Regions from separate parts of the Streptomyces sp. NPDC012510 genome, predicted to be linked through region 2. Evidence: riboswitches for the same ligand, from Rfam matches in the RefSeq annotation. Region 2 holds a riboswitch; each other region holds the start of a gene.
The links. Region 2 has a riboswitch for thiamine pyrophosphate ahead of ACFY9I_RS36280 (thiamine ABC transporter substrate-binding protein). Riboswitches for the same ligand answer to the same signal wherever they lie in the genome.

Region 1 (3,270 bases), on a different contig from region 2:
GAGCAGCTCGATCGGATCGGGCAGCAGCGTCCGCTCGTCGGCGATGACCTCCAACTTGACCAGCGAGGTGCCGAGCGCCTCGCGCGCGAGACGGGCGGTCAGCACGGCCTCGCCCGCCGTGAAGCAGCCGGCCGTGTTGGGCAGTACACGGATGCCCAGCCTGTCGAGCACGGACAGGACCGAGCCGTGCACGGAGGCGTTCACCCGGCGCATCGCGACCGTCGTCAGCTCCGTGCCGGAGGCCACCAGCGCACGCTCCAGGACGTCCAGGCCGGCCGCGCCACCGGTGCCCATGATCAGCCGGGACGAATAGGTCGTACCGCCGAGGACGAAGGGGTCGTCTGCCATGGATCAGCCTCCTTGGACGGCGGTGAGGACCTCGACGCGGTCCCCCTCGCAGAGGGCGGTGGACGTCCATCGCGCGCGAGGGACGACGGTTTCGTTGAGGGCGGCGGCGACCCCGGACGGGGACGCGGTGAGAGCGCGTACGACCGCGTCGAGCGCCGTACCGGGAGCGATCTCCCGCCGCTCCCCGTTGACGAGGATGCTCAGGGTCTCGGTGGCGCTCACGCGGGCTGCTCCATGAGTGCGCGGGCCACACCGGCGCGGAACCGCAGCGGCGTGAAGTCCCTGGCCTCCTCCGGCAGTTCACCGGCGGTCAGCACATGGGCCATGACATCGCCGGTGACCGGGGTGAGGAGCACCCCGTTGCGGTGGTGGCCCGTCGCGAGGAGCAGACCGTCGAGTGCGGTGGGGCCGAGGAGCGGCGCGTTGTCGGGGGAGGCGGGGCGCAGGCCCGCACGGGTCTCGGTGAGCGGGAGTTCGGTGATCCCGGGGACGAGTTCATGGGCGTCGCGCAGCAGTTCGTAGACCCCGCCGGCCGTCACCGTGGTGTCCCAGCCCAGCTCCTCGCTGGTCGCGCCGACGACGAGTTCGCCGTTCTCGCGCGGCACCAGGTAGACGTGACCGCCGCGGACCACGGCCCGCACGGTCCGGCTCAGGAAGGGCGCACAGGGCTTCGGCACGGTCAGCCGCAGCACCTGCCCCTTCACCGGCCGCACCGGCGGCAGCACCTCCTCCGGGACCCCCGCGAGCCGCGCGCTGAGGCTGCCCGCGGCGAGGACGACCTGCCCGGCGGCCAACCGGTCACCGTCACCGGTCCGGACCCCGGCGGCCCGCGCCCGTACCACCGACAGTTCCTCAGCCCATGTCCGGTGGAACACCACCCCGGCGCGCTCGCAGGCCGCGACGAGGGCCCTGGACAGCCGCCTCGGGTCGATCTGGTGGTCCCCGTCGACGCGCAGCCCACCGCGCACGCCGGGGGCCAGCATCGGCTCCAGACGGCGGCAGTCACGGCCGCTCAGCCACTCCGACTCAAGGCCCGACCGCCGCTGCAGAGTGTGCAGTTCCCGCAGGTGGGCGCGGTCGTCGGCGTCGAGTGCCACGGCGAGCGTGCCGGAGCGGCGGTAGCCGAGGTCGAGGCCCGTCTCCTCGGTCAGCTCGGCCGCGAAGTCGGGGTAGCGGCGTGCGGACTCCAGGTTGAGCCCCAGCAGTGTCTGCTCGCCGTAGTGCAGTTCCGTCACGGCGGCGAGCATCCCGGCCGCCACCTGCGCGGCCCCGCCGCCGGGCTCGGGATCGACCACGGCCGTGGCCAACCCGCGCCGGGCGGCCCGCCACGCCGTGACCAGCCCGATGATTCCGCCCCCCACGACGAGGACGTCTGACGTGTGTGTACGCGACATGGGCGTCCAGCCCCTCCCTTCGCCGGCATGACCCGGATCAGGTTCGTACGGTCGGAGGCCGCCAGCCTCCCTCTCAGCCCGGTACGTCCGGGCTCCCGCGAGTGCTCTACGTTGGCCACCCTAGCCCGCCGCCGTAAGTCTCAGTAAGGGAGCCTCCACCCGTGGCACGTTCGCTCGACGGTCTCGTCCTCGCCCCCGTGGCCGACCAGGCCCCAGGTCAGGTGGGCACCCGCACCCGGTTCACCTACCACGAGAAGGACGGTGAGATCTGGGCGGAGTACACGGGCGGCGACGTCGTGCGCGGGCATCTGGTGGGCACCAGGGACGGCGACCGGCTGGACTTCCGGTACGTGCAGCTGAAGCGGGACGGGACGACGTCCTCGGGGCACTGCGTGTCGACGGTGGTCGAGCTCCCCGACGGGCGGGTGCGCCTGGAGGAGACCTGGGAGTGGGAGTCACAGGAAGGTGCCGGGAGCAGCGTTGTGGAGCAGGTCACCGAGCATGCCCCCTGACTGATGAACAGTCAGTTGTCTATGGTGATCAGGTGAGCGAGCAGACGCAACAACGGGGCACGTCACCGGCACGCCGCGTGGTCGTCGTGGGCGCGGGCATGGCCGGTGTGCAGACCGCGGTCGCCCTGCGCGAACAGGGCTTCGCCGGCACCGTCACACTGATCGGCGCCGAGCCCCACCAGCCGTACGACCGGCCACCGCTGTCCAAGGCCGTGCTGCTCGGCAAGGCCGAGGGCTCCGCCTTCGACGTCGACTTCGAGGCGCTCGGCATCGAACTCCAGCTGGGCCGTGAGGTGTCGGGCCTGCGCCCCGCCGACCATGAACTCGACACGGCCACCGGACCCGTCCCGTACGACGTCCTCGTCATCGCCACCGGCGCGGAACCGATCCGGCTGCCGGGGGCCGAGGGCGTGCCCGGAGTGCATCTGCTGCGGACGCTGGACGACGCGGAGCGGCTGCGGCCGGTGCTGGCGCAGCAGCACGACATCGTGGTGGTGGGCGCGGGCTGGATCGGCGCCGAGTTCGCGACGGCCGCGCGGGAGGCGGGGTGCGCGGTGACGGTCGTCGAGGCGGCCGACCGGCCCCTGGCGGGCGCGCTGCCGGCGGAGGTGGCCGCGCCGATGACCGCCTGGTACGCCGACAGCGGCACCACGCTGCGCACGCACGCGCGCGTGGAGCGTGTGGAGCCCGGGACGGTGGTCCTGGACGACGGCACCGAGATCCCGGCCGGGGCCGTCGTGGTCGGCATCGGCGCGCGCCCCGCCACGGCCTGGCTGCAGGGCTCAGGCATCGAGCTCGGCGCGCAGCACGGCGAGGTGGTGGCCGACGATCACCTGCGCGCCTCCGCGCCCGACGTCTACGCCGTCGGCGACTGCGCGTCCTTCCCTTCGGGCAGGTACGGCCAGCGCCTCCTCGTCCACCACTGGGACAACGCGCTCCAGGGCCCCCGCACGGTCGCCGCGAACATCCTCGGCGAGGCCCCCGAGCGCTACGATCCCGTTCCCTACTTCTGGTCG
Region 2 (3,270 bases):
CCGCGGAGCCAAGAAGCCGCCGCGGCATCTTGCCGATCTCACGCCTGTGGAGCGTAAGGAGGCTGTTGCCGCGATCGGTGAGAAGCCGTTTCGTGCCAAGCAGCTCTCGCAGCACTACTTCGCGCGGTACGCGCACGCCCCGGACCAGTGGACCGACATCCCCGCGGGTGCGCGCTCCAAGCTGCAGGAGGCGCTGCTTCCGGAGCTGATGACGGTCGTGCGGCATCTGTCGACCGACCAGGAGACCACCCGCAAGACGTTGTGGCGGCTGTTCGACGGGACGCTTGTCGAGTCGGTGCTGATGCGGTACCCGGACCGGGTGACGATGTGCATCAGTTCGCAGGCGGGGTGCGGCATGAACTGCCCGTTCTGTGCCACGGGGCAGGCGGGACTCGACCGGAACCTCTCCACCGCCGAGATCGTCCATCAGATCGTCGACGGGATGCGGGCGCTCCGGGACGGGGAGATCCCGGGTGGGCCGGCGCGGCTCTCCAACATCGTCTTCATGGGGATGGGCGAGCCGCTCGCCAACTACAACCGGGTCGTGGGGGCCATTCGCCGGCTCACCGATCCCGAGCCGGACGGGCTGGGGCTGTCCCAGCGCGGGATCACCGTGTCGACGGTCGGGCTCGTGCCTGCCATCCACCGGTTCGCCGACGAGGGCTTCAAGTGCCGGCTCGCGATCTCGCTGCACGCCCCCGACGACGAGCTGCGCGACACCCTCGTGCCGGTGAACACCCGGTGGAAGGTGCGCGAGGTGCTGGACGCCGGATGGGAGTACGCGGCCAAGTCCGGGCGGCGGCTGTCCATCGAGTACGCGCTGATCCGGGACATCAACGACCAGGCATGGCGCGGTGACCGGCTGGGCCGGCTGCTGAAGGGCAGGCCGGTGCATGTGAACCTGATTCCGCTGAACCCGACGCCGGGCTCGAAGTGGACCGCCTCGCGGCCCGAGGATGAGAAGGCGTTCGTGGAGGCCATCGCCGCCCATGGGGTGCCGGTGACCATCCGGGACACACGGGGCCAGGAGATCGACGGGGCGTGCGGGCAACTGGCGGCCACCGAGAGGTGACCGGGGGCCGACCGTGGTTGCCGGCAGGAGTCGACTTTCGGCCACGGGGTACTCTGACCCCCGTACACATTTTCATATTCCGGCAGGGGAGCGCCACAGCGCTGAGAGTGCGGCATTCGGGCCGCAGACCCTCTGAACCTCGCCCAGGTCATTCTGGGTAGGAAGTTCGGTCATCACTCAAGCTGTTGCGCCCTGCCCGGGAATCCTCCGCGGAGTCCCGGGCAGGGCCGCGTCTCTTCCTGGTCAACCCAGGAGGAATCACATCAGTGGGCATCACATCAGTGGGCATCACCAAGAAGGCGACGGTTCTGGCCGTCGGGCTGGGCCTGGTCACGCTGTCCGCGTGCGGCTCGTCCGGATCCGATGCGAGCGGCGGTGGCGGCTCCAAGACCGTGACCCTCGTCAGCCACGGCTCCTTCGCCTACTCCAAGGACGTGCTGAAGGCGTTCGAGAAGGAGTCCGGGTACAAGGTCAAGGTCCTCAAGAGCGGGGACGCCGGGCAGGCCGTCAACCAGGCGATCCTGACCAAGGACAATCCGCAGGGTGACGTCTTCTTCGGCGTCGACAACACGCTGCTGTCCCGCGCGCTCGACAACGGCCTCTTCCAGCCGTACGAGGCGAAGGGGCTCGACAAGGTCGGCGCCGCGTACCAGCTCGACAAGGACCAGCACCGGGTCACGCCCATCGACTCCGGTGACATCTGCGTCAACTACGACAAGGCGTACTTCAGCGAGAAGAAGATCGAGCCGCCGAAGTCGTTCGACGATCTCCTCAAGCCCGCCTACAAGGACCTGCTCGTCACCGAGAACGCCTCCACCTCCTCGCCCGGCCTCGGATTCATGCTCGGGACGGCCGCGCAGTACGGCGACGACGGGTGGGAGGGCTACTGGGAGAAGCTCAAGGCCAACGGCGTGAAGGTCGTCGACGGCTGGGAGCAGGCCTACTACCAGGAGTTCTCCGGGTCGACGGACGGCAAGAAGGCCGGCGGCGACCGGCCGCTCGTCGTGTCGTACGCCTCCTCGCCGCCCGCCGAGGTCGTCTACGCGGACCCGCGTCCGAAGACCGCGCCCACTGGTGTCGCGACCGGCACCTGCTTCCGGCAGATCGAGTTCGCGGGGCTGCTGAGCAACGCGAAGAACGCCGAAGGCGGCAAGGCGCTGATCGACTTCCTGATCTCGAAGGAGTTCCAGGAGGACATGCCCCTCAACATGTTCGTGTACCCGGTGGTCGAGGGTGTGTCCGTACCCGCCGAGTTCACCGAGTACGGGCCCGCGGCGAAGGACCCCGAGACCATGGCACCGGAGAAGATCGCCGAGAACCGTGACCAGTGGGTCAAGTCGTGGACGTCGCTGGTACTGAAGTAGAGAAGGCGTCCACCCAGATGGCGAAGGCGACCGCCGAGGTGGCGAAGGCCCCTGGGCGGAAGACCCGTTCGGGGAGCGCCGCGCGGCTCGCGCTCATGGCGCTGCCCGTCGCGTTCTTCGGGTTGTTCTTCGCCTATCCTGTCGCCGCGATCGTCGAGCGGGGGCTGCGTGTCGACGGAATCTGGCAGTTCGGGCGGATCGCGGAGGTACTGGGGGACTCCGGGATCCGGCACGTGTTGTGGTTCACCACCTGGCAGGCGCTCGTCTCGACCGCGCTCACACTGCTGATCGCGCTCCCCGGCGCGTATGTGTTCGCGCGCTTCGATTTCAGGGGCAAGGAGATTCTGCGGGCGGTCGTCACCGTGCCGTTCGTGCTGCCCACCGTTGTCGTGGGGACGGCGTTCCTGGCGCTGGTCGGACGGGGCGGGCTGCTCGACGAGCTGTGGGGCGTACGGCTGGACACGACCGTCTGGGCGATCCTGCTCGCGCATGTGTTCTTCAACTACGCGGTCGTCGTCCGGACCGTGGGTGGGCTGTGGGCGCAGCTCGATCCGCGGCAGGAGGAGGCCGCCCGGATGCTCGGGGCCTCGCCGTCGGCCGCGTGGCGGAGGGTGACGCTCCCGGCGCTCGCGCCCGCCGTGGCCGCCGCCGCGCTGATGGTCTTCCTCTTCACCTTCACCTCGTTCGGGGTGGTGCAGATCCTCGGCGGGCCGACCTTCTCCACGCTCGAAGTGGAGATCTACCGGCAGACCTCGGAGATCTTCGACCTGCCGGCGGCGGCCGTCCTGACACTGGTGCAGTTCGTCGCGGTCGGACTGATCCTCGCAGTGCACG
Region 3 (3,270 bases), on a different contig from region 2:
CGCGCGCCGGAGCCGGAGCGGGAGCGGCCGCTGCTTCCAGGGCAGTGGGGCGGTCGGCCGAGACGACCAGGGCGGCCAGCGCGGTGGTCACCGGGACGGAGGCCACCAGACCGATCGAGCCGACCAGCGTGCGCACGATCTCCTCGGCGACCAGCTCGCTGTTGGCGACCGTGCCGACACTGCTCTGGGCGATCGAGAAGAGCAGCAGCAGCGGCAGCGCGGCACCGGCGTAGGCGAGGACGAGGGTGTTGACCACCGAGGCGATGTGGTCCCGGCCGATCCGGATGGCCGCGCGGTACAGCCCACGCCAACCCATCGCGGGATTCGCCGCGTGCAGTTCCCAGACCGCCGAGGTCTGGGTGACCGTGACGTCGTCGAGCACACCGAGCGAACCGATGATGACGCCCGCGAGCAGCAGACCGCTCATGTCGATCGACGGGTACAGCCCGTGGATCAGGCCGGTGTTGTCGTCCGTGTTGCCCGTCAGGCTGGCCCAGCCGATGAACCCCGAACCCAGCAGACCGATCAGCAGCAGCGAGATCAGCGTGCCGAGCACCGCCACGGATGTCCGGGCCGAGAGTCCATGGCACATGTAGAGCGCGATCAGCATGATGGCGCTCGCCCCGACCACCGCGACGACCAGGGGATTCGAGCCTTGCAGGATGGCCGGCAGGATGAAGAGGGTCAGCACCATGAAACTGATGGCCAGCGCGACCAGGGCCATGACACCGCGCAGCCGGCCCACCACCACGACAGCGAGCGCGAAGATCCCGGCGAGCAGCGCCATCGGGAGCTTCCGGTTCACATCGGTGACCGAGTACTGCAGGTCCTTGGGCGCGGCGGGCTCGTAAGCGACCACGACCTCCTGGCCCTGCTCCAACTGCCGTGACTGGTCGGGCTGCACGATCTCCGTGAACGTACGTCCCTTGTCCTTGCCGGTGTCGACCCGGACCGTGGCCTTCTTGCAGGTGCCGTTCGCCTGCTGCTGTGCGGCCGAGCCTTCGGCGGTGGACGTGTCGCCGGTCGGGGGGACGCCGGAGGCGTTCACCGACGAGCAGTCGACCGCATCGACCTTGGTCACAGTGGCCTGTTGCGTCTGCCGGTCGAAGCCCACCCCGGTGCGCTCGTGCGCCGGTGCGCCGCCGGGCCAGAGCACGACGAGGCCCACGACGACCGCGGTCGCGAAGGGGATCAGCACCGCGGCGATGACCTTGCGAAGATGCTGTGAGACGGGCGCGGCTGGGCCGTGGCTGTGGCTGTGCGAATGGCCGTGGCCGCCGTCGGAGCCATGGCCGCCGTCGGAGCCATGGCCGTGGCCGTTTCCTGGGCCATGGCCATGGGGCGGCTCGGAGGGTGGAGGCGGTGGCTGCTGCGTCGTGGTCACCGCCCGATCATCGCAAGAACGAGCGATGCCCACTGTTCACCGCGCCACATCTGCCGCTAGCGTGGGGGCACCTTTGCACACGCGGGAGCTCGGAGCACCGGGCTGAGAGGGCGCTGACCTCCGCAGACGCGATGTTTCACGTGGAACATCGTCGGGCGGAAATCGCTGCGTCGACCGCTGAACCTGTTACCGGGTAATGCCGGCGTAGGGAGTAGGTCTCATGACCATCGAGGACACACGCACGTCTGCCTCCGGCCGGACGGACGGGACATCTGCCGGGTCCGAGGGCGAAAAGAATCGGGGCGAACAGCCCCTGGAGGCCGGGAAGTCCATCGGCTGGCACAAGGCGTACATCGAGGGCTCACGCCCCGACGTACGGGTGCCGGTCCGCCAGGTGCACCTCACCAACGGGCAGTCCGTCACCTTGTACGACACCTCCGGCCCGTACACCGATCCGACAGCCGAGACCGACGTCAGGAGGGGGCTCCTCCCTCTTCGCGAGAACTGGATCGTCTCCCGGGGAGATACCGAGGAGTACGCGGGCCGTCCCGTGCGCCCCGAGGACGACGGCATCAAGCACACCTCGCCGCGCGGTGGACTGCGCAACCTCGACGCGGTGTTTCCGGGGCGGTCGCGTCGGCCGCGCCGCAGTCGTGACGGCCGAGCGGTGACCCAGCTCGCGTACGCACGACGCGGGGAGATCACCCCGGAGATGGAGTTCGTGGCCGTCCGGGAGAACGTCTCGTCGGAGGTCGTGCGCGAGGAGATCGCCGCGGGCCGGGCCGTACTGCCCGCCAACGTGAACCACCCGGAGATCGAGCCGATGATCATCGGCAAGCGGTTCCTGGTGAAGGTCAACGCCAACATCGGCAACTCCGCGGTCACCTCCTCCATCGAGGAGGAGGTCGAGAAGATGACCTGGGCGACCCGCTGGGGAGCGGACACGGTCATGGACCTGTCCACCGGCCGGAACATCCACACCACCCGTGAATGGGTGCTGCGCAACTCCCCCGTCCCCATCGGCACGGTGCCGCTCTATCAGGCACTGGAGAAGGTCGACGGCAAGGCCGAGGAACTGACCTGGGAGATCTACAAGGACACGGTGATCGAGCAGGCCGAGCAGGGCGTGGACTACATGACGGTCCACGCGGGCGTGCGCCTGGCGTATGTGCCGCTCACCGCGAACCGCAAGACCGGCATCGTCTCCCGCGGCGGATCGATCATGGCGGCCTGGTGTCTGGCACACCACAAGGAATCGTTCCTCTATGAGAACTTCGAGGAACTGTGCGAGATCCTCGCCGCCTACGACGTGACGTACTCCCTCGGCGACGGCCTCCGGCCGGGCTCCATCGCGGACGCCAACGACGAGGCGCAGTTCGCGGAGTTGCGCACCCTCGGGGAACTCAACACGATCGCCAAGCGTTTCCACGTACAGACCATGATCGAAGGCCCGGGACATGTTCCGATGCACAAGATCAAGGAGAACATCGATCTGCAGCAGGAGATCTGCGATGAGGCTCCGTTCTATACGCTCGGCCCGCTGACCACGGACGTCGCACCGGCGTACGACCACATCACCTCAGGCATAGGTGCCGCGATGATCGCGTGGTGGGGCACCGCGATGCTCTGCTACGTCACTCCCAAGGAGCACTTGGGACTGCCCAACCGTGACGACGTGAAGACCGGCGTCATCACCTACAAGATCGCGGCCCATGCGGCGGACATCGCCAAGGGGCACCCGGGCGCACAGGAGTGGGACGATGCGTTGTCGGACGCCCGCTTCGAGTTCCGCTGGGAGGACCAGTTCAATCTGGCCCTCGACCCCGACACCGCCCGTGAGTTCCACGACGAGACCCTCCCGGCCGAGCCGGCCAAGACGGCCCACT

Region 1: linked by a shared signal. The riboswitch ahead of thiO (glycine oxidase ThiO) and the one ahead of ACFY9I_RS36280 (thiamine ABC transporter substrate-binding protein) in region 2 are both predicted to bind thiamine pyrophosphate.
Region 3: linked by a shared signal. The riboswitch ahead of thiC (phosphomethylpyrimidine synthase ThiC) and the one ahead of ACFY9I_RS36280 (thiamine ABC transporter substrate-binding protein) in region 2 are both predicted to bind thiamine pyrophosphate.

What each region holds. Positions count from the first base shown of each region.
Region 1 is NZ_JBIBEN010000017.1:158,451-161,720, forward strand. Features, by position in the region: gene ACFY9I_RS29035 (thiazole synthase) at 1-348, opposite strand, end outside; gene thiS (sulfur carrier protein ThiS) at 352-552, opposite strand; gene thiO (glycine oxidase ThiO) at 567-1,742, opposite strand; TPP riboswitch at 1,740-1,851, opposite strand; gene ACFY9I_RS29050 (hypothetical protein) at 1,904-2,254, shown strand; gene ACFY9I_RS29055 (FAD-dependent oxidoreductase) at 2,287-3,270, shown strand, end outside.
Region 2 is NZ_JBIBEN010000027.1:132,027-135,296, reverse strand. Features, by position in the region: gene rlmN (23S rRNA (adenine(2503)-C(2))-methyltransferase RlmN) at 1-1,072, shown strand, start outside; TPP riboswitch at 1,147-1,254, shown strand; gene ACFY9I_RS36280 (thiamine ABC transporter substrate-binding protein) at 1,354-2,436, shown strand; gene ACFY9I_RS36275 (ABC transporter permease subunit) at 2,454-3,270, shown strand, end outside.
Region 3 is NZ_JBIBEN010000004.1:198,984-202,253, reverse strand. Features, by position in the region: gene ACFY9I_RS08720 (YibE/F family protein) at 1-1,384, opposite strand, end outside; TPP riboswitch at 1,456-1,612, shown strand; gene thiC (phosphomethylpyrimidine synthase ThiC) at 1,605-3,270, shown strand, end outside.